Linked DNA regions of Prochlorococcus marinus str. MIT 0919. The protein of the gene in region 1 interacts with the protein of each later gene in a pairwise test. Links are inferred from orthologs where the notes say so. Each region holds a gene or a part of one and is shown in the gene's direction. Other genes may lie near its edges. The genes, in order: accC and ribD.

What was found.
Region 2: the proteins of accC (region 1) and ribD interact in binary tests that used the Escherichia coli proteins (3 or more experiments, as listed by UniProt). The link is inferred for Prochlorococcus marinus str. MIT 0919 from one-to-one orthologs.

Annotation. Positions count from the first base shown.
Region 1 is NZ_CP114779.1:1,252,792-1,263,044, forward strand. Bases 7,099-9,937 are described here. They hold accC (acetyl-CoA carboxylase biotin carboxylase subunit), read left to right. Parts: upstream 7,099-7,762; coding sequence 7,763-9,112; downstream 9,113-9,937. Other genes in these bases: O5635_RS06855 (glycosyl transferase), read right to left, coding at 7,099-7,547; O5635_RS06870 (YggT family protein), read right to left, coding at 9,140-9,460; psbX (photosystem II reaction center X protein), read left to right, coding at 9,546-9,722; O5635_RS06880 (Ycf66 family protein), read left to right, coding at 9,811-9,937. Also shown: O5635_RS06825 (DUF883 family protein), read right to left, coding at 1-270; O5635_RS06830 (hypothetical protein), read left to right, coding at 483-614; O5635_RS06835 (hypothetical protein), read left to right, coding at 782-994; O5635_RS06840 (hypothetical protein), read left to right, coding at 1,015-1,386; chromosome segregation protein SMC, read left to right, coding at 1,470-5,069; O5635_RS06850 (PRC-barrel domain-containing protein), read left to right, coding at 5,137-6,216; more of O5635_RS06855, read right to left, coding at 6,234-7,098; more of O5635_RS06880, read left to right, coding at 9,938-10,253. UniProt on the Escherichia coli protein: This protein is a component of the acetyl coenzyme A carboxylase complex; first, biotin carboxylase catalyzes the carboxylation of the carrier protein and then the transcarboxylase transfers the carboxyl group to form malonyl-CoA.
Region 2 is NZ_CP114779.1:676,893-694,153, reverse strand. What follows is about bases 8,106-11,090. They hold ribD (bifunctional diaminohydroxyphosphoribosylaminopyrimidine deaminase/5-amino-6-(5-phosphoribosylamino)uracil reductase RibD), read left to right. Parts: upstream 8,106-9,044; coding sequence 9,045-10,136; downstream 10,137-11,090. Other genes in these bases: ftsH (ATP-dependent zinc metalloprotease FtsH), read left to right, coding at 10,242-11,090; O5635_RS03795 (DUF3122 domain-containing protein), read left to right, coding at 8,518-9,048; O5635_RS03800 (hypothetical protein), read left to right, coding at 8,259-8,525; O5635_RS03805 (bifunctional cobalt-precorrin-7 (C(5))-methyltransferase/cobalt-precorrin-6B (C(15))-methyltransferase), read right to left, coding at 8,106-8,169. Outside these bases: nickel pincer cofactor biosynthesis protein LarB, read left to right, coding at 1-238; O5635_RS03845 (hypothetical protein), read right to left, coding at 474-641; sulfur carrier protein ThiS, read right to left, coding at 1,045-1,257; O5635_RS03835 (thiamine phosphate synthase), read right to left, coding at 1,254-2,291; O5635_RS03830 (bifunctional riboflavin kinase/FAD synthetase), read right to left, coding at 2,450-3,367; O5635_RS03825 (DUF3611 family protein), read left to right, coding at 3,429-3,992; 5'/3'-nucleotidase SurE, read right to left, coding at 3,998-4,786; pheS (phenylalanine--tRNA ligase subunit alpha), read left to right, coding at 4,858-5,865; O5635_RS03810 (NAD(+) kinase), read left to right, coding at 5,959-6,867; more of O5635_RS03805, read right to left, coding at 6,877-8,105; more of ftsH, read left to right, coding at 11,091-12,101; argF (ornithine carbamoyltransferase), read left to right, coding at 12,170-13,126; transcriptional repressor LexA, read left to right, coding at 13,194-13,808; dld (D-lactate dehydrogenase), read left to right, coding at 14,173-15,873; O5635_RS03760 (aldolase catalytic domain-containing protein), read left to right, coding at 16,091-17,261. UniProt on the Escherichia coli protein: Converts 2,5-diamino-6-(ribosylamino)-4(3h)-pyrimidinone 5'-phosphate into 5-amino-6-(ribosylamino)-2,4(1h,3h)-pyrimidinedione 5'-phosphate.

The DNA of each region.
Region 1 (10,253 bases):
GCGATCAGAGGCAGAATTAAAGAGTTCTTCTAATTGTTCTTTTACTCCATACGAAGTTTTGCCTGAATGTGAGGAAATAACACGAACCACTTCATCAAGGCTTCCCTTTGTAGCTTCTAGCGTTTGCTTGGCGACTTCAGGCCATCGCTCTTGGATTCTTGGTAGCAAGGCATCAAATTGATCACTGAACCATTGCTCAGAAAGATCTTTATGAGATTCAGTGTTAGCTGATGCCTGGGCTTCGAAGGGCGAGGAATTCACAGATTCCATAAATCCAGACTATTTTTTCAAGCCTAGTAACCACATTGACTCAATGGAACCCTTGTATTAGTTGATCTTTTCAAATCAACGCAACAATTCGATTTCATTTGGATATTGTTTTTCTTAAGGTTTAAAGACATTGAAAAGTCTTCTTTGCTTACATTCATTTGCTATATGAAGGCTTCTAGTGCTAGAGGTCTTGTGTAACTTATTTAGTGATCATGGACGTCGGATTGTCTGCAATGTTTTTTGCGTCCAATACTATCCCTACCGATTTTGGCCTTATTCTTGCCTCTATAGCTGGTGCAGGGAGCTTGCTTTTGATTGCATTGCGGTTTGTTCCTGGGGATTGAATCCAAGCTCTTTTACGCTTTAATATCTCTATAAAATCCCTATACGGTAGGGGTTTGTTTTGTTTCGAGTGCATTTTTCTCTGAACAAAGACTTTGCATTAATTAATTTTTGTCTAAGTTCAGTATTCGCTAAAAGTTCAAAATTTAACTTCCTGTTTATTAAAGTTATGTCTTGCAAGGAATCAATTGATTTGAATCTTCAGCAAAAATTTCAAACTGAGCAATTAATTAGAATTATTTATGCTTGTGAAGATGTAGGAATGCTTAGAGATATAGCCGTTGAGCTAGTAAAACTAAATCAAAAGAAAACAGCTATAGCTAATTTTTCAGCTAGAATGGCATGTAAGACCGAACAGTTAAAGCTGAACAAGAAAATGTAACTTCATTTTTATTCACTCTAGTGATTAAATTATTTCAAAGAAGATGGATTTTGCTTGAGCATAGAGTTTCCAGAAATCAGATAGATGATATGCACTTTGACTTTCTTCTAGAAGATAAGATTGATTGTAGAACTTGGAGATTAGAAGCAATACCTAAACTCGAAGGCCCCTCCATTTTTGTTAAGGATAGTTCTCCACATAAACTTAAATGGTTGGATGTAGAACAGTCTTATATCTCTGGAGGAAGAGGCTGGGTCAAGCGTGTTGAAGGGGGTATTTTTTTAGGGGATTTGCCACGAGATCCTCAAGAGAGAATTTTGATAGAGCTAAGAAGTCAGACCATCTTTGGCAACTTTGAGTTAGTTAAAAATACTTGCAGACTATATCTTTAGAAAAATTCAATTTCATTTAGCTAATGAAGACTTGAGCTTCTTGAAGGCTTCGCTAGTCTTTGGTCTCTATAGCTTTTGTCCTGTTGGTTTACATCAATCAGGTAGAGCTTACACATTTTAAGTCCTTTGGGGGATCGATGAGGATCCCTTTGGAAAAGGGATTTACTGTTGTAACTGGACCTAATGGATCTGGTAAAAGCAATATTCTTGATGGAATTTTGTTTTGCCTTGGCTTGGCTACGAGCAGAGGCATGCGAGCTGATAGGTTGCCTGATCTTGTTAATAGTGGGGTTTTGAGAGCGGGTAAATCAGCAGAGACAGTTGTTTCGGTTAGGTTTGACCTCCATGATTGGGAACCTGATTTAGCAGAAGATGGCCTAGAGATTCCTGAAGAAGGACCATGGATTAAGCATGGTCAGAAAGAGTGGATTGTTTCTAGACGTCTACGAGTGATGCCAGGAGGTTCCTATAGTTCTATTTACAGTTCGGATGGTGAGATATGTACTTTGCAGCAACTTCAAACTCAATTGAGACGTTTGAGAATTGACCCTGAAGGAAGCAACGTAGTGATGCAGGGTGATGTAACTCGAATTGTTTCTATGAGCAATAAAGATCGCCGGGGACTGATTGATGAATTGGCAGGTGTTGCACTTTTTGATCATCGCATTGAGCAAGCTCGTACAAAGCTTGACAATGTTTTTGAACGTCAAGAACGTTGTCGAATTGTTGAGCAAGAGTTACTTGCCTCTAAGCAGCGCTTAGAGAAAGATTGTGAAAAAGCTAGGCTATACAAACAGCTTAAAGATGAATATCAGCTTGTTAGGCAGCAAGAATCTGTCTTAGCTTTTAAGGCCGCCAAAGAAGCTTTTGAGGAGCTTAAAATCCGTAGAAGGAAGTTATTAGAAAAAGAAACACTTGATAGAAACTCTCTTCTTGAAGTAGAAAAAAAACTTGCAGACTCCTCCAATAAATTGCAAATACTGCAAAAAGAAGTTAAAGCTTTAGGAGAAGATAAATTAATCGCTGTTCAAGCAGAAATAGCAGGCTTAGAAACTCAATCACGTGAGCTAGATAGGCAAGCTATTCACAACAAAGAAGAAGGTCAAAAATTGCAGGAAACAAGAAAAGATTTAATTGCCCGACAACATTCAATACAAGAAGAAACTCCTTCAAGAATAGATTCTGACTTACCTTTCAAACTTCAAACTGCAGAGGCTAAATATAAAGATGCTCAAGCAGCTTTAGAAGTTTCAAAAAGAAGACTTGCTGATATAGCAGGCCATTCAGGGGATTTGATTGATCAGCAAAGGGATTTAACAGCAACTCGTCAAACATTGCATCTAGAGCTTAGGCCTCTTCAGGAAGAGCAACAAAAATTGGAAGAGGGACTTTTACAGATTGGAGAAAGAGTAAAAGAGCTTACAGCTGATCAGGATCGAGACACTGTGGAGGATCAAAAAATACAAAACGAGTTGGAAGGCCTTAATAGAGAATGGGAGCAACTCCTAAATGAGATTGAGACTACAAAGCAAGAGATTAAAGTGAAAAATGACCAGTTACTTTTACAGGAAAGAACTCGATTACGTCTTTCTAAAGATCAAACAAGAATTGAGAAAGAAATAGCTCGTTTAGAAAGTAGGAGAGAAACTTTACAGGAAAGCAGAGGTACTGGGGCTCTAAGGCTTTTACTCCAATCTGGGTTGGAGGGTATTCATGGACCTGTAGCAAAGTTAGCTGAAGTAGATAATCATCATCGCCTTGCTTTAGAAGTTGCTGCAGGAGCGAGAATTGGACAGATAGTGGTTGATGATGATCATATTGCTGCGAAGGCAATTGATTTGTTAAAAAAGAAAAAAGCAGGAAGATTAACTTTTTTACCTCTTAACAAAATCCGTAAGTTAGGAGTTTCAAGAAATCAAGATCATTTATTAAGGGGTACAAATACAAACATTAATGGCCTCCTTGGTAAAGCAGTTGACCTTATTGCATTTGATCCAATTTATAAATGCATTTTTGCTTATGTCTTAGGAGAAACTCTTGTTTTTAATGATATTAATTCTGCTCGAGATCATTTAGGCAAATATCGTTCTGTAACTCTTGCTGGAGAACTATTAGAAAAAACTGGTGCAATGACAGGTGGTAGTTTGATAGGTAGAAGTAGTTATTTAAGCTTTGGCAATAGTTCTGAAACAGATGAAATAGAGCCTTTACGAAACAGATTGCTTGACTTAGGAGAAACTCTTTTAAAGTCTGCTCAAGAAGAAAATGATTTAATTAACTTTTTAGAAAACCATCGCTCTTTGTTAAGGAACTTAGAGCAGAAACAGGCTTCCTTAGATGCTCAAAGGTCAGCATTTAAGCGTTCTAATGGCCCTTTATTTGAACGAACCAAAGAAAGAAATGATAGATTAAACTCTTTAGATAATACTAAAAATGATTATACGAAACGATTAAACTTGCTTGCCAAGAAAATTAAACCCTTAATTGCTCGGCTGGAAGATATAGATAAGAATTACAAGTTATTTGATGCTGGTGAGCATTCTGATAATTGGCGTCAAATGCAGGAGGGATTTAAAATTGCAGATTTAAATTTTGAAGAAGCTCGTGCAGACAGAGATCAAATTTTAAATGAAAAAAGGAAGGGTGAATTAGTTTTAGAACGGATGGAAGACAAAAAGAATTCACTTTTTATTGAGCAAAACCGTTTACAGGATGCAATAGATTTATTAGCTAAACAACATAAGCAATGGAAAGAACAAAGTATAATTTTAGTAGAGAAAAAAAATAAACTTGAACTAGAGAAAAAAAATCTTGAAACAAGTTTTGGTGAAAAGCGTAAAGAAAGGGATAAGGCAGAGGCTGAACTTTCAAATGCTCGTCAATTATTTCAGGATATGCAATGGAAATTAGAAAGATTAGTAGAAGATATTAAAAGCCTTGATGAGGAATTAAGGTCAAGTGAGGTTAGAATTTGTGAATTAGAAAAAAATCTTCCCGATCCATTACCTGAGATTTCAGAAGAAGTTATTTCACAAGGATTAGAGGCCCTGCAGAATCAATTAAAAGACATTGAAAAACGTATTGAAGCGTTAGAACCAGTCAATATGCTTGCTTTGGAAGAATTAGAAAAACTAGAATTGAGACTCACGGATCTTGCTGAAAAGCTAGAAGTTTTAACCGAAGAACGCTCTGAATTACTTTTGCGTGTTGAAACTGTTGCGACTTTGAGGCAAGAGGCTTTTATGGAAGCTTTTCAAGCGGTAGATGGTTATTTTCGTCAAATTTTTGCGAGTTTGTCTGAAGGCGATGGGCATCTTCAGCTTGATAATTCTGACGATCCTCTTGAAGGAGGACTTACTTTAGTTGCTCATCCAAAAGGTAAAGCTGTGAGAAGACTGGCTGCGATGTCTGGAGGGGAAAAGTCATTAACTGCTTTAAGTTTCTTATTTGCATTACAACGTTTTCGCCCTTCACCATTTTATGCATTAGATGAAGTTGATAGTTTTCTCGATGGCGTCAATGTTGAACGTTTATCAGCTTTAATTGCTAGTCAGGCAGAGGATGCACAGTTTATGGTTGTTAGTCATCGTAGGCCAATGATTGCCGCTGCAACAAGAACTATTGGTGTCACTCAAGCACGCGGATCTCATACACAGGTTGTTGGTTTGCCTACTGCTGCCTGAAAAAAATGCCAATATTCTTACTTTTGAGTCAAAATGATTTGAACACTTCAGAAAATAAGGACATAGTTTGACCAATACGCAATTCCCCAGCGACTCATCTGAAGCGATACCAACTGACAGGCTTTGGTTGCGTGCAGAATTGATGGGAACGCAGGTCATTACTACTGATACAGGGCGCCGTTTAGGAGTTGTTGGAGAGGTTGTTGTTGATATAGACAGACGTGAAGTGATAGCGCTTGGATTGAGAGATAACCCATTGACTCGTTTTTTACCTGGGCTTCCAAAATGGATGCTTCTTGATCGAATTCGACAAGTAGGGGATGTAATTTTAGTTGACTCAATTGACTCTTTAAGTGAAAACTTTGAATCTGATAGGTATAGCAAGGTAATCAATTGTCAAGTGATTACTGAATCAGGTGAGCAATTAGGAAGAGTCCTTGGCTTTTCTTTTGATATTGAGACTGGAGAGTTGATTAGTTTAGTTATGGGTGCGTTGGGTGTGCCGCTTTTAGGGGAGGGTGTTTTAAGTACTTGGGAAATCCCTGTAGATGAAATCGTTAGTAGTGGTGCTGACAGAATTATTGTTTATGAGGGAGCAGAAGAGAAATTGAAACAATTAAGTAGCGGTTTGCTAGAAAAATTAGGAGTAGGAGGTACTAGTTGGGAAGAAAGAGAAAGAGAAAGATATCGAGTCAATCTTGTGCCAGTAGAGAATCAATTGTCTTCTGGGGAAGATTTGGTACAGGAGCAAAAGGTTTTACAAGCTTCATCTCAAGAAGTGTTTCAAGAAGAAGAACAAGAATTAGAATATGTTGAGTTAGAAGATAGTAATAAATTCAGAGAATTAAAATCTAGATACTTAGAAGATCCGATTCCTACAAGTACGGATCAATATAACGAATACTATGAAGATGATATTCAATTAGGTCAATACAATGAAGAATATCGCTCAGCTTCAAAAAAACGGAATATAAATGACCAGCCTATTAATGAAGTCCAGATGCAGAGTCGTCGAGCAATACAAAATAACGATGAATTATTAGATGTTGAACCGATGGAAGAAAATAGTTTAGAGAATACAGAAATTCCAATTACAAAAGATCAATCGATCTTAGATAATCATGATTCAATCGAGGATCCTTGGTAATACTTTTCTAATTTATTTTAAACATTTTTATCATTAACAAATGATTTAGGTATTAAGTTAATTATTTCAACTGCCATTCTTTCTGCTGCACCAGGTTGACCTCTTAAACTTCTTAAATCTTCTTTTTGACCTTTAAGTCTTTCAGGGGAAGATATCCATTCAAATGCTTCCTTTGCTATGTCTTTAGGGTAAATATCACCAATTCTTTCAGGCACAATCATTTTATTTGCAGTTATATTTGGCCATGCCATATAGCGATTTTTTCTCATCCGCCATAGTGAGATTAAAATACCAATAAAATATTTTAATATTGGTAGTCTAGAAATTATTCCCATTAATCCATCCCATGCTTCCATAACGTGAATATGTTGTGTGGGAACAATCACAATCATTGGTATACCTAAAGCTCCTAATTCAGCAGTATTTGCACCTACTGTTGTTAAGGCTAATTGGCATTGAATAAGAGCCTTGTGGGCTGGATGATCTTCGATTAGCTCTATCTCAGTCCCGTTCAATGTGATCAATTTTTTACACTCTTTATTTTCGAAAGACGAACTAATTTGCTTAATACCGGATTTATATTTACTAGCAATGGAGTTGTGTTGCGCATTACTAAAGTATTCTAATTCTTGTATACATGTAGTAGGTGCAACGGGTAGTAAGAAGTGACATTCCGGCATCAATTTTGATAATTGATCTGCTAACTCTAGAAAAAAAGGAATACCTACGGAAAGTTTGGCTTTTTTAGAGCCTGGTAACAAAGCGATCCATTTATCTTTAGTTAAAGAGTACTCGTTGCTGCCCTGAATATTTAAATCAGCCATTAAATCACCCACAACTGTACAACGATTCCTAATGGATTTAGGGATAGATTTTTTTACTTTATTTGACATCGCTGCAATACGATTATTCCAATGTGGCCACCTTGCAACCCATTCAGCATAAGTTATATGCTGAAAGCCTAATCTTAAAGATAATAAAACAGTCCAGAATTGATCTCCGCCCAGAAAAATTACGATCCCTTCATTTGAGAATGAATGATATTTATGAGGCTTAATTAATAAATGCCAGAATGATTTCGGACGAGATATTGTTTCAAAATAATTCCATTTTTTAGCAACTTCATGCTCACTCCCTGTTGCATTTGGGCATGGGACTAAAACCAAATGCTTTTTGATTAGAACAGATTTAGTTTTATGAATGGCTTCTATTTTTGAATTTAGTTTTTCTACAACAGGTTTAACCCAAGTAGATATTTCCCCTGGACCATTAGAAACAATTACCAATGAAAAAGTTTTTGATTTATTTTTTGTGGTGGTTATTGAATGCAATTTCTAGTTAAATCATGCGGATGGCGAGACTTGAACTCGCAAGGCCAAAGCCACACGCTCCTTAGACGTGCGTGTCTACCAATTCCACCACATCCGCTTGAGAATCTAAGTCAAAAGACTAGGTTCAATCAGATCATAACGGCAACCATTATTCAAGATCTTTCGAATAAAGGGGTCGAGCACTGATACGATCCGCTAAATATTAGAGATTGTGCATGCCTATCGGCAAGGTTCTAATTGCTAACCGCGGCGAGATTGCGTTACGCATTCTCCGCAGTTGCAGGGAGTTAGGCATTTCTACTGTGGCTGTATATAGCACCATTGATAGAAATGCATTGCATGTGCAACTTGCTGATGAGGCAGTTTGTGTGGGCGATTCCCCCAGCAATAAAAGTTACTTAAATGTTCCAAATATTTTGGCTGCAGCAACATCTAGAGGCGTGGATGCCATTCATCCAGGTTATGGATTTTTAGCTGAAAATGATCGATTTGCAGAAATGTGCTCTGATCATGGAATTGTTTTTGTAGGCCCTGCCGCAAATGCAATTCGTTCAATGGGCGATAAAGCAACAGCTAAGTCAACAATGATTAATGTCGGAGTTCCAACTGTTCCAGGGACAGATGGCTTGCTGGGTAGCCCTGAGGAGGCCGCAACATTCGCTAAGCAAATAGGTTATCCAGTTATGATTAAAGCCACTGCAGGAGGCGGTGGACGCGGTATGCGCTTGGTTCCCGGTCCAGATAGCCTTGAAGATTTGTTTAAAGCTGCTCAGGGTGAGGCAGAGGCTGCATTTGGCAACCCTGGCTTATATATGGAAAAATTTATTGACCGACCTCGCCATGTAGAGGTGCAGATTTTGGCAGATAGCCATGGCAATGTTGTACATCTGGGAGAAAGGGATTGCTCTATTCAAAGACGTCATCAGAAATTATTAGAAGAATCACCTAGTCCAGCATTAGATTCTAATTTAAGACTTCGGATGGGAGAAGCTGCTGTTTCAGCTGCGAAAAGTATCAAATATGAAGGAGCAGGTACGGTTGAATTTTTGCTTGACCGTCAAGGTAATTTTTATTTCATGGAAATGAATACACGCATCCAAGTAGAGCATCCAGTAACAGAAATGGTTACTGGTATTGATTTAATTGCAGAACAACTTCGTATTGCCGGAGGGGAAGCAATTTCATTTACTCAGGATGATGTGCAACTTCGTGGACATGCTATTGAATGCAGGATTAATGCTGAAGATTCGTCTCATAATTTCCGTCCTTCTCCTGGCAAAATCACTGGTTGGCTTCCTCCTGGAGGTCCTGGTGTAAGAGTCGATAGTCATGTATATACAGGTTATGAGATACCCCCTTTTTATGATTCTTTAATAGGGAAGTTAATTGTTTGGGATCATGATCGTCAGTCAGCGCTTAAAAGAATGAGGCGAGCACTTAATGAATGTGCAGTTACTGGCATTCCAACTACTATTGACTTTCATTTGCAATTACTTGATCGACAAGACTTTTTAAATGGAGATGTTCATACGAAATACGTTGAGCAAGAAATGCTCAATAATTAATTAGTGATGAAAAACTAAAGATGCTCCTTATTGGAAAGAATGGCTATTGAAAATTATCTGAGAAATGATTCCTTGCTGACCAACTAATAACTCTCGTATGAGGCTTATTATTCCAAACCAAATAACTGGAGTGATATCCACTCCTCCAATTGGAGGAATAAGCCGTCTTGTATTTTTTAAGAAAGGTTCAGTTGGAAAGACAAATAAAATCCAGATCTTCCCTTTGAAATTTTCCTGGGAATACCATGTCATGACAATCCTCATAAGGAATGCGAGAGAGAATGCTGCCAAAAATATGCTCAATGAGAAAGCTAGAATTGGAAGTCCTTGAATCAAGATTGGCGTCACAAAGCTCTAAGGATATGTACATCTATCGTATAAACATGCGATTAATCCGTAAGATTGTCTAGCTTTTGGGTTTGAAACAGCTGTAATGGCTTTTCCTGTGTTAAATCTCTTCCTAGATGTTGCCATTTCCAGTCAGGCAGCGACTAACTCTGCCATCGGAATGATTGGCAGCTTTTTAGCAGCAGCAGCATTAATTGTTGTTCCTGCAGCGTCGTTTTTGATTTGGGTTTCTCAGAAAGATGCTTTAGAAAGAAGGGGGTAAGCCCTAGGCAATTCTTGCTTCTTTCTTAGACTGCTGTTACGAGGTTCTTTTTTGACCTCGTAACAGGTCGTTTTTGGGGGCTTAACTTTTGGTCAATGCCAGTCTTAATTGGGCCAGCATTGTAGGTATTGTCTTGGCCGTATCCGGTGCGGGTCTCTATTTCTTGCGATCCTTCAAGCCAGCTTTGGCTAGGGATTACGATGTTTTTTTTGCGGCTATAGGTTTGTTATGTGGCGGGATTTTATTTTTTCAGGGTTGGCGCCTAGACCCGATTCTTCAATTTGGACAATTTCTACTTGCTGGAACAACAGTTTTCTTTGCTTATGAAAGTGTTCGCCTAAGAGGAGTTGCCACTGATCAGGCTAGGAGGTCATCTTATTTTGATGATGATTTTGATTCTCCTGTTCCTCCTAAAAGGAGTTATAGGTCTTCAGATGAAGACGATTTTGATCAATTCGAAGAACCTCAGTCAATTAGAAGGAGATTTTCTGGTTCTGATAGAGATGATTATGGACAATCAGACGAAGATTT
Region 2 (17,261 bases), 580 kb from region 1 along the record:
TTGCGCAGGGATGGAAGGGGCCTTGCCTACAGTTTTGGCAGGGCTTATTCCACAGCCAGTAATAGGAGTCCCGGTTTCAGTTGGTTATGGAGTTAGCAAAGGGGGTAGAGCTGCATTAGAAGGAATGCTTGCAAGTTGTGCACCTGGTTTGACGGTAGTAAATATTGATAATGGTTATGGAGCAGCTATGGCAGCTTTGAGGATTATTAAATCAAGCTTTACTAATGGACTTTTATAAAGGAATGGTCTGGCTAATTAAGAAGACTTGAGTTTTCGTTAGGCTTTATTTCAAGCAGCTTCTCAAGCCAAAGTCTCATTGAACGAGGAAGTCGGTTCTCCTCATATCTATGCATTGCTTCCATTATCACGGGAGTGTTAATCCAGCTCACTGACCTTCTAATCATCTGTATTGGGCTTCTTATTGCTTAAAGTTGATATATAAGTGAAGTAGGTGCAATAGCTAAAATTAATAATTATTCTTCTTCGTCACATTTGGCACCTAGCCAAGAAAGTTCATTGCTATTTGTCGATGACTCTACATCCAGTAATCGATTTACAAGTTCAGATAGATCTCTTTGAGCTAATTCTCCATTGCGCTCCCACTTCATTGAGCGAGGCTCTGGTTGAGAGGAAGGTGACACCTAGGGAAAAACAAAGTACATACAATTTAATTGTGTTGAAGCCCTCATTTGCGAGATATTGCGAGTTTTTAGCGGAAGAAATTGTGAAGATTTTAAAATTCGAGATTAAATAAAGAGGTTTTGCAAATGTTTTAAGTTCCGATAAGAAAGAATACGCTCTTCTGACGTCAGTGTTTTCCTTGGTTTTGAGGTTGCCAGTATAAATTTTATTGCTTGGGGAGGAGCTGAAACTACCACCTCCAATGCGCCCACCTGGTGAAGCATTTGAAATTGTAGGTATAGAAAATATGAGTAATGAAATCAGTATTATTGGCAATAGAACTCTTCTTATAAGACTGAGAATTAATTAACTAAAAGAGACTTTTGGGAATTTAGCAAATTGTTTTTAGTTGGTTCTAGGACTTTAAGAGCCTCCGCCGACAATCGTTACAATTTCTATGCGGTCACCATGTTTTACTACTTTTTCATTCCATAAACCTGGGCTTAATATTAAGCCATTTAATTCAACGACAATTGTTTTGGGGTGGTGTTTCAATTCTTGGATTATCTCTAAGAGTGATGGAGCGCTTGAAAGATGGGAGAAATTTTTAGACTCTCCATTGACAATTAGATTCATATTAAACTTTTCAAGAGATCGCAACTTGCAGCATAAGGATCTTTTGCATTCATAATCGCATTTATTACTGCAATTCGAGACACACCTTTTGAAAAAACTTCTGAGACGTTTGATTGGTTTATACCGCCAATAGCAAAAAAAGGGAGGGAAATGGTATCCTTTATCTCAGATAAATAGTTAAGTCCAATAGCCTTCGCTCCTTGCTTTGAGTTTGTTTCATATACTGGTCCAATACCTATGTAGTCACAACCACTTAATTCTGCTTGCTTTGCTTCCTCAAAGGTACTCGTGCTAAGCCCTATTAATTTTTCTGAACCTAGTATTCGTCTTGCTTCAATAACAGGTAGATCTCTTTGGCCTAGGTGTATACCATCAGCATTCAAGGCTAGTGCAATGTCTATACGATCATTAACTATAAATAAGGACTCATATTTCTTGCAGATTAAGGCAAGGCTTTTACCTAGAGAAAGTTTTTCAATATCATCACCTTCCTTGCAGCGATATTGGACCATGCTTACACCTGCATCCAAAGCAGTAGATACTGTTTCAAGAAGTTTTGAATGTGGTCTTGTTATGAGGCATAATTTGCAAGAATTAAGTTGTTGACGTAATTTGCTAACTGCAGAGACTTTTAGAATATTGATCTCTAGGTCATATACCTTGTAACGGATTTGTGAGGCGATAATTGAAAGTTGACTATCAGTATGCCTGGAGAACTCTTCGACAACTCTTAAAGCTTCTTGGACTCGAGCACAATTTGCAATGACTACTTGAATGGGTTTTGTCCGACTTTGTTGTGCAGAGTGAGTGAGCCCTAATCCCTGATCTGCCACTGTAGAACGAGCTCGCTTGTAAATATTCTTATGAGCAAGGCCGAGCTGCTGCCTGAAATCTTTGATCGTTATTACAAGTGCTTGATTTTGAAGAACATAGCGGCACCAATCCTCGATTACTCGCAGCCCTTCTCTTGCTCTGTCAAGGTTGGCATCTATGAGTTGTGCAACACGTTTGTCAGGGTTAGGGGTGACAGGCATTTATTTCGTGCGAACCTTGGCTATGTTCCATAGCCCCAAGTTCATGGAGAAAAACAATTTTGACGGCACAATTAATGTGCTCATTTGGGGAGTTTTTTTACTTGGAGGGATTGGATTTTTTATAGTTTGGGGGTTAACGAATGCATACCCTAATTAGTTTATATTTTTTTTAAGATCATCTCGGCTTGCTTAGCGTCATGAGTGATTTGCTTGCTGAGTGATTCTAGATCTTTAAATTTTATTTGCTTCCTAATCCTTTCAATTGGTTCGACTACCAGCTCTTTCCCTTCTAAATTAATTTCTTGGCCTATAAGGTGAACTTCAACTGCTGAAGGTGCATTTGGGTCAATAGTTGGTTGAGGCCCTAAGTTCATAACAGCTGGAAAGGTAATATCTTTATCCGACTCTTTTGCCCATGCGGCGTATACCCCAATATCTGGAAGTAATTTTCTGCCATCTACTCTGAGGTTTGCAGTTGGCCAACCTAATTTGCTCCCTAGCCCTTTCCCTGGAATAACCAATCCTCGAAAATTGTACGCTCTGCCTAAGAGACTTTGAGTGGCCTTTAAGTCACCTTTTTTTAACTCTGATCTGATTCTGCTACTACTCATTCTCCCTTGAATATCTTCAAGAATGGGAATCACTGAGAGATCTATAGATTTTTTTGCACAAAGTTCTTCCAAAGTATTTGCATCCCCTTCTCGATTATGCCCAAATCTAAAGTTTGCTCCAATTGCAATTCTTTTGGCTTGTAGCTTTTTTAAGAGTATCTGATCAAAAAATTCTTTTGCAGTAAGTTGAGCTAAAGACTTGTCAAAAGGCACTAAGACTAATTGTTTGATACCTAAGTTTTCTAAAATAGATGCTTTCTCGGAAGGTAAATATAGCCGAAGCTTTGATTCGCCATATAGGACTTCTCTTGGGTGGGGCCAGAAACTTACGACAGTGGGTACACCATTTCCTGTTTTAGTGATTGCTTGGATTACTTTTTTGTGACCCGCATGGAGGCCATCAAAACTTCCTAGAGCTAATGCAGTAGGAAGTTTGGCTTGTGAAGGAGAACAGAGAGGAATCAAGGATTAACGTGCAAAATTTTCGTTTAGATGGCAAGTTTGAGATATAGCTGAATCCAACTTGATGCCAGAACATCCTGATTTTCCACTGCTATCTCTAGGTATGCGAAGGATTGGTTGGATTCGTTTTTGGATCCAAACAATCCTCGGAGTTGTGGTGATAGGAGTTTTGCTTTTTAACAATGTTGGAAGCAGTTTGGCAAGGAATTCTGAAAGAGCATTGGGTTTAGGACCTGGACTTTCATTAACTACTTTTGCATTTCTTTTATTGTTATACAGTCTTTGGCATGGATGGTTGATAGTCCGTGCTGGTAGGGCCATTAATACTGCTGCTAGGCCTACGCGAGGAGAAACTAGTCGCTTGTTAAAAAGAGGCTTAATAGTTGATCTGTTGGGATTGGTCTTTTCCTCTATCGGATATCAATCTTTAGCAGGTGCTCTTTTCGTACAAGCTTCAATGCAAGCCCCAGGGATATCTTTGGGAGTTGGGAAGTTTGATATGAATAATTATCCCATCACCTCATTGGAAATGCTTTCTGTTTTAAGCAATACACAAGTTCTTTTTGCTCATTTGATTGGATTAATATTTTCTCTTTGGCTTTTGCAAAGAATTTATAGAAGTAAGTAATAATTTCAATTAAATGAAGGAAGTTCATTAATATCACCTCTCCAGAAAAGGTCAGGTTGAATAGGAGTAATTGAAGGAGAATTTGACTCTATTTGTGCAACATCACTAGGCCAAGAAGATGGACCTTCACCTGCAGAATATAGGTCCTTAACTGCTTTGCCAGCCATCCAGTAGTAAGTATTACCTCTAGGGTCTATTCGTTTGCAGAACTGCTCCTCATATTGCCTTATAGATAGCCTTGTCCAACTTAAGTCACCCATTTCTGATGAGTTGCAAGGTGGCACATTTAAGTTTAAAAGCAGTTTTTTGGGCCAAGCTTGAGTAAGTGCTTTTTCAGCAATATTTAGGGCTAATTGGCTTGCATATGCAAAATCTCTCCATTGAAAACTTGCAATACTTACTGATAATGATGGAATGCCTGCGAGAGTACCTTCAAGAGCTGCAGCTACTGTCCCAGAACAGAAAACATCTGTTCCCAGGTTGGGTCCATGATTGATTCCAGAGAGAACCAAATCGGGCTGTTCGTCAAGCAGTTCATTTAGAGCAAGTTTTATGCAATCAGCAGGAGTTCCGTTGCAGCCCCATGCAGATACTCCTTGCTCAAATAATTCGTTTGCACTCTCTGCCCGTATTGGTGATTGCAATGTAAGGCCATGACCAGTAGCAGAGCGCTCTTGATCAGGACATACAACAGTTACTTTATGCCCTCTAATGGCTGCTTTGGAGGCTAAGGTTCTTATCCCATCTGCAAAAACACCATCATCATTGCTAATTAGAATTTTCAAAGGTTTCATTAATGTGAGCATCCTTTAGGCGAAGTTTTGTCCCATTGCTGTTTAAAGTTTGTATTCAATACTTTTTACTCGTGAGTGAAACTTTATCTCTTAAGCAGCTTACTGATGAACTTGATCGTTTAGAGCAAAAGGCTGCAAAAGAAATTGGGCAGATAGCAGAAGAGGCATCACTTGAAAAGTTAAGAGTTGATTTGCTTGGAAAGAAAGGAAGCCTCTCGAAAATACTTGGTGCTATGAGCGGGCTTAGTCCTAGCGAAAGACCAGTAGTGGGTCAAAGAGCAAATTTGTTAAAGAATCTTTTATTAGATCTCATTTCAAAACGTCTTAAGAAGATCCAGTCCAAAGCTCTAACTGAATTAATAACCAAAGAAACTCTTGATGTCACTATCCCAGCTGTTGGTACACCATTAGGCCGAAGACACCCTTTGAATTCAACCAAAGAGGAAATTATAGATTTATTTTGTGGATTGGGTTATGTCGTCGAAGAGGGGCCTGAGGTGGAAAATGATTATTACAATTTCGAAGCTCTCAATATTCCAGAAAATCATCCTGCAAGGGATATGCAAGATACATTTTATTTAGGTGGAAACTCACTTTTGCGAACTCATACTTCTCCAGTTCAAATTAGATATTTAGAGAAAAACCCGCCACCTGTAAGAATTGTGGCACCTGGAAGGGTATATCGTCGCGATGCAGTTGATTCAACACATTCTCCAGTTTTTCACCAGATAGAGGTGTTAGCAATAGATGAAGGACTGGACTTTAGTCATCTACGGGGGACTGTAATGGCTTTCTTGAAGGCATTCTTTGGGGATTTGCCAGTGCGATTTAGAGCTAGTTATTTCCCTTTTACAGAGCCATCAGCTGAGGTGGATGTTCAATGGCGAGGTAAATGGTTAGAAGTTATGGGATGTGGGATGGTAGACCCAGCTGTCTTGGAAGGTTTAGGAATTGACTCTGAAAGGTGGACAGGGTTTGCAGCAGGCCTTGGTGTGGAGCGTTTCTGTATGGTGCGACATGGTATAGATGACATTAGACGTCTTTATACAAGTGACCTGAGATTTCTTGAGCAGTTTTAGGTTTAAAGTGAGGTTAATTTTTTTATTAAAATAAATTCAAAACTAAAAACATATCTACTTCAAAATGGCTTTAATCGTTATCTTTCTTGACCAGTGCCAAAGTTAGGACTGATTGTCAATGACGGGAAAGAGCTTGCTGTAGAAATTGCTCTCACGATTCAGAAAAAGTGTGAGGAATCTGGCTATGAAGTAGTTAGAGCAAGTAGCTCAGGTGGCATGGTTGGTTTCGCTAACCCAGACCAGCACATGAGAATGCTTGGTTATAGCGCATGTGTCCCAGACGGTTTTGATTCTTCAATGAAGTTGGCCATAGTGCTTGGTGGAGATGGAACAGTTTTATCAGCAGCTAGGCAGACTGCTCCAGTTCAAGTCCCGATATTGACCATAAATACGGGCCATTTAGGCTTTTTAGCCGAGACTTATCTATCGGATCTTGATAAGGCACTAGATCAAGTTTTATCAAGGCAGTGGGATATCGAGCTTAGGACTAGCCTGGTAGTGAGCGTTATGAGAGGTGATCAAAGGAGATGGGAAGCGCTTTGCCTGAATGAGATGGCTTTACATAGGGAACCTCTTACAAGTATGTGTCACTTTGAAATATCTATTGGGAAACATGCGCCAGTTGATATCTCTGCTGATGGAGTTATCCTTTCAACTCCCACAGGATCGACTGCCTATTCTCTAAGCGCTGGCGGGCCTGTAATTACCCCCGATTGTCCTGTTCTCCAGTTGACGCCTATAGCGCCACATTCTTTGGCGTCTCGAGCTCTAGTATTTAGTGATTTAGAACCAGTTACTGTTTTTCCTGCTACACCTGAAAGGTTAATGATGGTTGTTGATGGTACAGCAGGATGTTATGTCTGGCCTGAGGATCGAGTTTTGATTAGACGAAGTAACCACCCTGTAAAATTTATACGTTTATCTGACCATGAATTCTTTCAAGTCCTTAGGAATAAGCTGGGCTGGGGGTTGCCACACGAGGCTAAGCCTGACAAATCATAGAAATTAAAATTATTTTTCTAACTTGGCTTTTAAAATAAATACAGGGTTCATAGGGGAAAACCTTGTTCCTTCTGCTATTTGCACTCCTCTAGAATGTTGATGCTGGCTAATTTTTATTGAGCAATCTGACTTTTTTAAAATTTCTTCGATTATATTAAAGGACTGCAATGTTGCCAGGGGAATTACAATAATTCCTTTACAACTTATCCTTTCAAGTATACTTTCAATAAGCATTTGCTTGTCATATAATGATCCTCCTCCTAAAATTATTCTGTCGGGCTTAGATAAATAACCAGGTATTTTTTCTTTTTCAAGTGCATTTAATATATCTGATTCAATAACCTCACATGGACAAACAGATAGCCTTGAAGAGTTCTTTTCTATAAGATTTTTACTGCCAACTCGCTTATCAATTGAAAGTAATTTAAGCTCAGGTCTTATTCTTAAGGCTTCTAAGCCTATACTCCCTACACCTGCTCCAATATCCCAAAGAACGCCTTGTTTTGGTAATTCTAACTCTGAAAGAATCTGCACCCTAACTTCTCTTTTAGTCATTAACCCTGGCCGATCCGCGTACTGAAGGAAGATGTCATCTTCTATTCCAAAAAGAGGTATTTCACTCTTTAAAAAAATAGGTTTGGTTTGCTTGATTAATACTACTAAGTTTAACGGATCAATATTTTTTGGGATTAATTCAGAAGGGAGGATTTTAGTTATGCGTTCTTTGGGGTGACCAAGTTGTTCAAAAAGCCAAAAATGATAATTTCTTTCTATTTCCATAGCCCTTAAGAAATTTCGGATTTCTTTTATCCCACCTTTATTAGGGTCAGTAAGAATTGCAATTGCCTTTGGATGCTTTTGTAAGGCTTCTTTTAAAAGAGCAGAATCTCTTCCATGTAAACTAATCCATGAAGCATCCTGCCATGATCTGCCAATGCGAGAGAAAGCAAGCTGTAAACAAGTTTGTGACGGGTGAAAGATAATATTCTTATCTGGAAAGTTTTCTAATAAATTTCTCCCAATACCAAACCAAAGAGGGTCCCCACTTGCAAGTACAATAGCGTTTTCTTTTAATTGCTTTACCCAGTTAATTAGCTCATTTGTCTTGTCACTTTCGTATAATTCAGGTAAAGGATCTTCAAAACTTTTGATCTTGAACCAATGTTTTAAAGATGCAATAATTCTCTTGGAACCAGCTATCTTTAGTCCAGAAGTTATTGTTTCCTGAAGTGATAAGGGAAGGTCTTGAATTCCTCCAGCACTTACTCCAATTACTTGAATTTCACTAGAAGTTTTTTTCATTGCGGTATTCTTCTATTCACATTGACGGGCTCTTAGATAAATTAGGCCAGCTTTGGTCTAAAGCTTAGATTTGTTATTTGTTTTTTTCAGTGGAAAAACCTAATTTTCAGGAAACTAACTCTTCAGTAAAGCGTCAAAGACAGCATGAAATCTTATTGGCCCTTATTCGACGTCAGGATGATTTGGAGCTTATAGATATAGAAGCTTCAAGACTTCTTGGCACTATTAAAGGTAGGGGCGACCCTGCTCATTGGATTGACAGGAACAGACGTATCCTAGAGAAATATCAGTCCTTAGTTAGATCTGCAATCACTTTGGATTCCTTGCTCGATTCGGAACAAACGCACAATGAATGATCTGTTTAATTTTAAAAGGCTTTTCTTTGTTCTTCTTACAGCTTTAACCTTATTCTTTTCTGGGCCAAAAATTGGACATGCAACAATTCAAATAACCGAAGGATATAATGGAGAGAAAACTGAAAGAAGTTTGGAAAGTTTGAGGGACTTAGATTATCAAACTTGGCAAATTGTTGTATACCCAATAAATGAGAAAAATGAAGGGAAAACTATCTTACGAATTGTTGGATTTCCTGGGACTCTGAGATTAGATCGCCCTGCAAAATTAAAGGTTAAATCAGGAATAAAATCTTGGATTCTTGAGGATATAACTTTGCAAAATGAGCAATTAGCTAATGATTCAAGAGAAGCTGCCGCAGAGTTTAATTTAGAGCCTTTGCTGTTAGAGCTTAAAAATAATCGGCCATTAAGATTTTCCTTGGCAGGAGCCTTTAATGAATTGCCTATTCCACCCTATCTTGTTAAAGAATGGCGCACTTTAATTGGTAAAGACTTTTCAATTAAAAGCGAAGAAAATAAATGAATAACTTCAATAGTGAGAAATGGATCCCATGGATGCGTCGAGCATTACAGCTTGCTGATTTGGCAGATGGAGAAACGAGTCCCAATCCACTTGTTGGTGCTGTCGTTCTTGACAGTAATGACAATTTAATAGGAGAAGGTTTTCACTCTGCTGCGGGCAAGCCTCATGCAGAAGTAGAGGCATTGCGTCAAGCAGGTGATGCCTCGCAAGGAGGGACTTTAATGGTTACTCTTGAACCTTGTTGCCATCAGGGAAGAACACCTCCATGCACAGACCTCATTTTAAATTCAGGCATCAAGAGAGTTGTAATTGGTTTAAAAGATCCTGATCCAAGAGTCTCAGGGAAGGGTATTGCCATTTTGAAATCATCAGGGATTGATGTAATTACTGGCGTTCTTGAAGAAGAGGCTTTATATCAAAACCGAGCTTTTGTTTTTCGTGTACAAACAGGTAGACCATGGGGAATTCTTAAATGGGCCATGAGTTTTGACGGTCGAATAGGGCTTCCTAATGGAACTAGTAAATGGATAACTAGTGAGGATGCAAGAAGTAAAGTGCATGCTTTAAGAGCTAAATGTGATGCAGTTATTATTGGAGGAGGAACTCTGCGAGCTGATGATCCTTTATTAACCAGTAGAGGGATGAGTGATCCTGAACCTAAGAGGGTTGTTTTTACTAGTAGTTTAGATTTGCCAAAATCAGCAAAAATTTGGGATACAGAAACTGCAGAATCAATTATTGCTTTTGGCTCTGAGGTTCGATCTGAACAGTTAGAGCAATTACCTCAGGCACCATCCAAATTGCCTCTTAATGAAAGCAACCCTAAGGAATTATTAGAAGAGTTAGCAAAGAAAGGATGCAATCGAATCTTATGGGAGTGTGGTCCATCATTGGCTACCAAAGCTATAGAGAATGATTGTGTTCAAGAAATATTTGTTTTTATGGCACCAAAACTTATAGGTGGACTGTCTTCTATGAACCCTCTTTCTAATTTTGGTTTTTATTCCATGGAGGAAGTTTTCTCTTTGACAGATGTTTCCTTAGAGAAAATAGGTAAAGATTTTGTATTAAAAATGCTTTTGAAATAGCCCATATAGGTTTTGAAGTCAAGCTCGTTCGGTTCTTACACCTGAAAATCATTAACGGATTTCATGATATTTGTTTAGTTTGGTAATCAATAAAAAATTGTTTTCATGCCGATTCGACAAGACGAAAATCCACCTAATCGGCGGTTTGGAATTATCAACCTTGTACTGATTGGATTTGGAGCTCTATTGCTTTTTAGTAGCTTTTTCCCTAATCAAAATATGCAAGTGCCAAGAGTCCCTTACTCCCTGTTCATTAATCAAGTTAATGATGGAGAAGTAAAGCGAGCATATATAACCCAAGAACAAATTAGATATGAGCTTTCATCTCCTATTGAAGGCTCACCATCTGTATTGGCAACAACGCCAATATTTGATATGGATCTTCCTCAGCGACTAGAAAATAAGGGGGTCGAATTTGCAGCAGCACCTCCTAAAAAACCAAACATATTTACAACAATTCTTAGTTGGGTTGTCCCACCTTTGATTTTTATTTTAGTTCTTCAATTTTTTGCCAGAAGAAGTATGGGTGGAGGTGGTGCTCAAGGTGCTTTGAGCTTTACTAAAAGCAAAGCAAAAGTATATGTGCCGGATGAAGAGTCAAGAGTAACTTTTGCTGATGTAGCAGGTGTAGACGAAGCGAAAGATGAATTGACTGAAATAGTTGATTTCCTTAAAAGGCCTCAAAGGTACTCAGATATAGGAGCTCGCATACCTAAAGGAGTTTTATTAGTAGGTCCTCCTGGAACAGGTAAAACTTTGCTATCCAAAGCCGTCGCTGGAGAAGCAGAAGTACCCTTCTTTATTATCTCAGGATCTGAATTTGTAGAACTTTTTGTAGGGGCTGGGGCAGCTAGAGTTAGAGATTTGTTTGAACAAGCTAAAAAGAAAGCACCTTGCATAATCTTTATTGATGAGCTTGATGCAATTGGTAAAAGCAGATCAGGATCAATGGGTGTCGTTGGGGGTAATGACGAGAGAGAGCAAACTTTAAATCAATTGCTTACTGAAATGGATGGTTTTGCATCTGCAGATAAGCCAGTAATTGTACTAGCGGCAACTAACCAACCAGAAGTTCTTGATGCGGCTCTATTGCGTCCAGGAAGGTTTGATCGACAAGTTTTAGTTGATAGGCCTGATCTCTCAGGACGGAAGACAATACTTGATATCTATACTAAAAAAGTCAAATTAGCGGAAGATATAGATATCGATTTAATTGCTCAAGCCACTAGCGGATTCGCTGGGGCAGATTTAGCAAACATGGTTAATGAAGCTGCATTGCTAGCAGCAAGAAATAAGAGAACTAAAGTTGAACAGCAAGATTTAAATGAAGCTATAGAAAGGGTTGTAGCAGGCTTAGAGAAAAAAAGCAGGGTTCTTCAAGAAGATGAAAAGAGAGTTGTTGCTTATCACGAAGTTGGACATGCAATTGTCGGGCATCTAATGCCTGGCGGAACAAAGGTGGCCAAGATTTCTATAGTACCTAGAGGTATGAGTGCACTTGGATATACCCTGCAATTGCCTACTGAAGAGAGGTTTTTGAATTCAAAAGATGATCTAAAAGGTCAAATAGCAACTCTCTTGGGAGGAAGATCAGCAGAAGAAATTGTATTTGGGAAAATCACAACAGGGGCTTCTAATGATTTGCAGAGAGCGACAGATCTTGCTGAACAGATGGTTGGGACCTATGGAATGAGTGAAATTTTGGGACCTCTGGCTTATGACAAGCAGGGAGGAGGTTCTTTCTTAGGAGGTAATAACAATCCACGAAGGGTTGTTAGTGATGCAACTGCTCAAGCTATTGATAAGGAAGTAAGAAGTCTCGTAGATGAAGCTCATGAAAGCGCGCTAAATATTCTTAGGCATAATCTTTCTTTACTTGAAACTATCTCTCAAAAGATTCTCCAGAAAGAAGTTATAGAAGGAGATGATCTTAAAAATATGCTTGCAGAGTCTTCCCTGCCATGAAGTTTGTTTGATTAGGACTTGACGAAAGGGGCCTTTATCTCCGATAAAGGCTTTTTGATGCTAACTCCATGGACTCTGCTTCCAAAGGTGTTGCTTGTGAACTTTCTGAGTTAAAAGGAAAGGATTTTATTTCATCTGCTGATTTGACCTCAGAGCAGATTAAAGCTCTTTTTGCGCTTGCAATCCAGCTTAAGATTGAAAATAGAAGAATAGACCTTGGTAATCGAGTTTTAGGCTTGATTTTCAGCAAGGCATCTACTCGAACTAGGGTAAGTTTTCAAGTTGCAATGGCTAGACTAGGGGGGCAGATAGTTGATTTGGGATTACAAGCTACCCAAATAGGTAGAGGAGAACCAATCAAAGACACCGCAAGAGTTTTAAGTAGATACTGTGATGCATTGGCAATAAGAACATACTCTCATCAAGATTTGGTTGATTATTCAAATTGGGCTTCTATCCCAGTTGTTAATGCTCTTACTGATTTAGAACACCCCTGCCAAGCATTGGCTGATTTCCTGACTATTCAAGAATCTTTTGGCAGCTTGAAGGGCCTTACACTTTCATATATTGGAGATGGAAATAATGTTGCTAATTCTTTAATTCTTTGTGGAGCACTTCTTGGTGTAAATGTCCGAGTTGCTAGCCCTATTGGATTTGAACCTGATCCAGATATTGTTTCGAAAGCTCGTTCTGCTTCGTCCTTTGGATCAACTATTCAAATTTCAAATGATCCTGAGTCGACTATAAAAGGTGCAAATGCAATTTATACAGACGTCTGGGCTTCTATGGGTCAGGAAGAAGAGCAGTGTCAACGGGAAATAGCTTTCAAGGGATTTACTGTTGACAATAACCTGTTCTCTCAAGCAGATCCTGAAGCAATTATCTTGCATTGCTTACCCGCACATAGGGGGGAAGAAATTACTGATGAACTCATGGAAAGCACGGCTAGCAAGATATTTGAGCAAGCTGAGAATCGATTGCATATACAGCAAGCGCTTTTAGCTTCATTGTTAGGGGGGCTTTGAAATTTGCAAATTCGCAATTTTATAGGTACATATGTATTGAAGAGTGAATGATTTTACTTAATTTGCTATGGGAGAAGAAGCTTCGCTTACACCAGCTCAGCAAGAACTTTATGAGTGGCTTTCTGAATACATAGGCACTAATCACCACAGCCCTTCTATTAGGCAGATGATGCAAGGCATGGGCCTTCGTTCCCCAGCCCCTATTCAGAGCAGGCTTCGCCATCTTCAGGAAAAAGGATGGATCACATGGAAAGAAGGTCACGCAAGAACTTTGCAGTTACTTGGAGATGCATTCTCTGGTGTTCCCGTTTTGGGTTCAGTAGCTGCTGGAGGATTGGTTGAGACTTTTGATGATGTTCAAGAAACTCTTGATTTGAATAGTGTTCTTCAAACTCGCGGCTTATTTGCTTTAACAGTTAATGGCGACTCAATGGTTGATTCTTATATTGCAGATGGAGATATGGTCCTAATGGAACCTGTTAATGATCCTTCTCGAATAAGGAATGGGACAGTAGTTAGTGCAATGGTCCCAGGCTCAGGCACTACGCTTAAACATTTTTTCCGTAAGGGTTCTTTAGTAAGACTTGAGGCTGCTAACCCTGCTTACGAACCAATAGAAATAGATGCCACTCAGATTCAAATCCAAGGAAAACTTTTAGCAGTTTGGAGGAAGACGAAATGATTGAGGTGTAAAGTAAAGACCTCTTTTGGGGCCATAGCTCAGCTGGTAGAGCACCTGCATGGCATGCAGGGGGTCAGCGGTTCGAATCCGCTTGGCTCCATTTTGTTTGATTGGAACTAATCTTTTATAAAAGAACCTTAGCTTGATGTATTGTTCACTTACCTACGTTGAAAAAACACTATAGATCTATACTTAGCAATCTAATAAATTGTATAGCGGGGCACCATTAACTTGTAAGAATATAAACCATGCCATAATTTTATGCTGATAGTTTACTTGACTTTTCTACATTAATAAGTATTAAAGCATTGTAGTAATAATAAGAATTAAAAGCTTAATATTGAAATCTCAGAGGTTTAGACATATGAGGAATGACCGACTGACTGAATTAAACCAAGGCCTAAAAAAAATTGTTGGTAAGAAGAACTTACTTATAGGTGAAAAGGCAACAAAAAGTTATAGACAAGGAATTAGAGTAGGAGAAGGCAAGGCAAATTGTGTTGTTTTACCTAAAGATCTTATTGAATTTTGGGAGGTGCTCAAGTTATGCATTTCTTTGGACAAGATAATTATTATCCAAGCAGCCAATACTGGCTTGACAGGTGGTTCCACACCTGATGGTGATAAATATGACCGTGATGTTGTAATTATAAATACTTTGCGTTTAGACAGGATCATTATCTTGAATAACGGTTTGCAAGTATTAGCCTTTCCTGGCGCAACTTTATTTGAGTTAGAAGAAACCTTGTCAAATTATAACCGTGAGCCCCATTCATTAATAGGCTCTTCATGTATTGGGGCATCAATAGTGGGAGGAATATGTAATAATTCAGGGGGTAATTTGGTTAACAGAGGCCCAGCCTATACTGAATTATCTCTTTTTGCTAGAGTTAATTCCAAGGGAAAATTAGAATTAATAAATCATTTAGATATTGAACTTGGCAATACCCCTGAGGAAATATTATCTAATCTAGAAAACATAAATTTCAACCAACATGACCTACAAGAATCTAAAATGAAAGCATCAGATATTGAATATAGTGAAAGAATAAGAGATGTTAAATCTTCTTTGCCAGCAAGATATAATTCAGATAGAAGAAGATTGTATGAATCTAGTGGCTGTGCAGGTAAAGTGGCAGTTTTTGCTGCACGTTTAGATACTTTCGTTAAGCCTCGAAAAGAGCAGGTGTTTTTGATTGGAACAAATGATTCTAAGAATTTCAGTGAGCTCAGGAACTATGTACTTACTAGTTTTGAAGACTTGCCTGAAATGGTTGAATATATGCATAAAAGCTTTTTTGATGCAGCATCTAAATATGGTAAAGACACATTTCTAATAATTAAATACCTTGGCCGTGGCTTTATTCCTAAATTATTTGGAATAAAGAAAAAAATAGAGGTATTTTTCTCTTCGTTAAATTTAGATGCATCTAACTTTGTAGATAATTTTCTTCATGACCATGCACAATTATTGCCTGATCACCTTCCTAAGATTGCAAGAGAATATAGACGGCTATTTGATCACATCCTAATAATTAAGGCAGGTGATAAATGTATAGAAGAAACTAGAGAGATGCTTTCTTTTTTAGAAAGTAAGAATAAAGAATTTGATTATCATGAATGCTTAAAGGTGGAAGGTCAAGATTTACTTTTGCATAGATACGTAGCAGGAATTGCGCCAAAACGTTTTATGATTATAAATAACAATATACCTGCTAATCTTTTACCATTAGATGTTGCACTACCCAGGAACTGTACTGATTGGGATCGAATAATAACAGATAATAATTCAACTGGAATATTAGAGTCTTTTCGTATGGGACATTTTCTTTGTATGGTCTTTCATTGGGATTTAATTTTATCTAATACAGAGGACTTTGATGAACAGAAAAAAGTAATTCTTGCAAAATTAGATTCTTTAGGAGCAAAATACCCAGCAGAGCATAATGTAGGTCATCTCTATTTTGCTGAATACGACCTTTCTAATTTTTATAAAAAGATAGATCCAACCAATTCTTTTAATTCTGGGATAGGTAAATTATCAAAAAATAAATTTTATTCCTAAAATTGATAGATATTACTTCCTAAAGCTTTGATCGGTTCTCTTCATTTATCAACAATAATGCTGAATTAAAATTTCAAACCCTCAGAAATGCTTTTTAATGTTGGAAATTTTTTCTTTGCAAGCTATAATACTTTTACAAATCCTTTAATGGATAAAATTACCAAAATTTAATCCCTCAATTCTCTACTTGCTTTATAAATTAGGATAAACAGTTGTCATGGAAAAAAAGATAATACATTTAGACTGTACATTTAGAGATGGAGGTTATTATACAAAATGGGATTTCTCTGAATACTTAATAAACAACTACTTGAGTGCTTTGGATGCTATATCTATAGACTTTTGCGAAATAGGGTTTAGATATTTTGATAATAATAGCTTCAAGGGTGCATGTGCTTTCACGACAGACGACTTCTTGTCTTCTTTATCAATTCCCGATTCTATAGGAATAGCTGTAATGATTAATGCAGCTGATTTGATCCCAGATAACAATTTCAGTTTCACAAGGTTAAATAAACTTGTTCCAGCAGCTTGTAAAGACTCACCAGTCGATTTGATTAGGATTGCTTGTCCAGCTGACTCCATTCATTGTGTTAAGCCAGCTTTTGAGTATTTACATGAAGCAGGTTATAAAACAGGTTGCAATATCACTCAGATATCAGATCAAACTAATCAAGATATAGAACAAATTGGCAAGTATTTATCTAGCTCTTGCGTTGATGTTTTGTACTTTGCGGACAGCTTGGGTTCTATTAAGCCAGATCAAATTAAGAACATCATCTCTTCTTTCAAGCTTTATTGGAAAGGACAAATAGGAATTCATGCTCATGACAACCAAGGACTAGCCCTTTCCAATACTCTTCAAGCAATTAAAGAAGGGGTAGATTGGGTAGATTCAACAATAACTGGTATTGGAAGAGGTCCTGGTAATGCAAAAACGGAAGAGTTGATATTAGAGTTGAATTCTCGATTCGGTCGACAAACGAATTATGTTCCATTGTTGAAATTAATTAATAAAGAATTTTTACCTCTAAAAGCAAAACACTCTTGGGGTACCAATCCTTTTTATTACCTAGCAGGCAAATACTCTATTCACCCATCTTATATTCAATCGATGCTTTCAGATTACCGTTACCAAGAAGAAGATATTTTAGCTTCTATTAATTATCTTCGTGATCAGGGTGGCAAAAAATTTAACTTTACAAGCTTAAATGATACTAGAAAGTTCTATAACAATAAACCTAAGGGCTCTTGGTCTCCTTCGTTATATTTTAAAGGTAAAGATGTTTTGCTCTTAGGTACTGGGTCTAAATTACAATTACATCTAAAGGCTGTCGAATCTTTTATATCTCGCTTTCAGCCAGTTGTTCTTGCAATGAATACTCAGA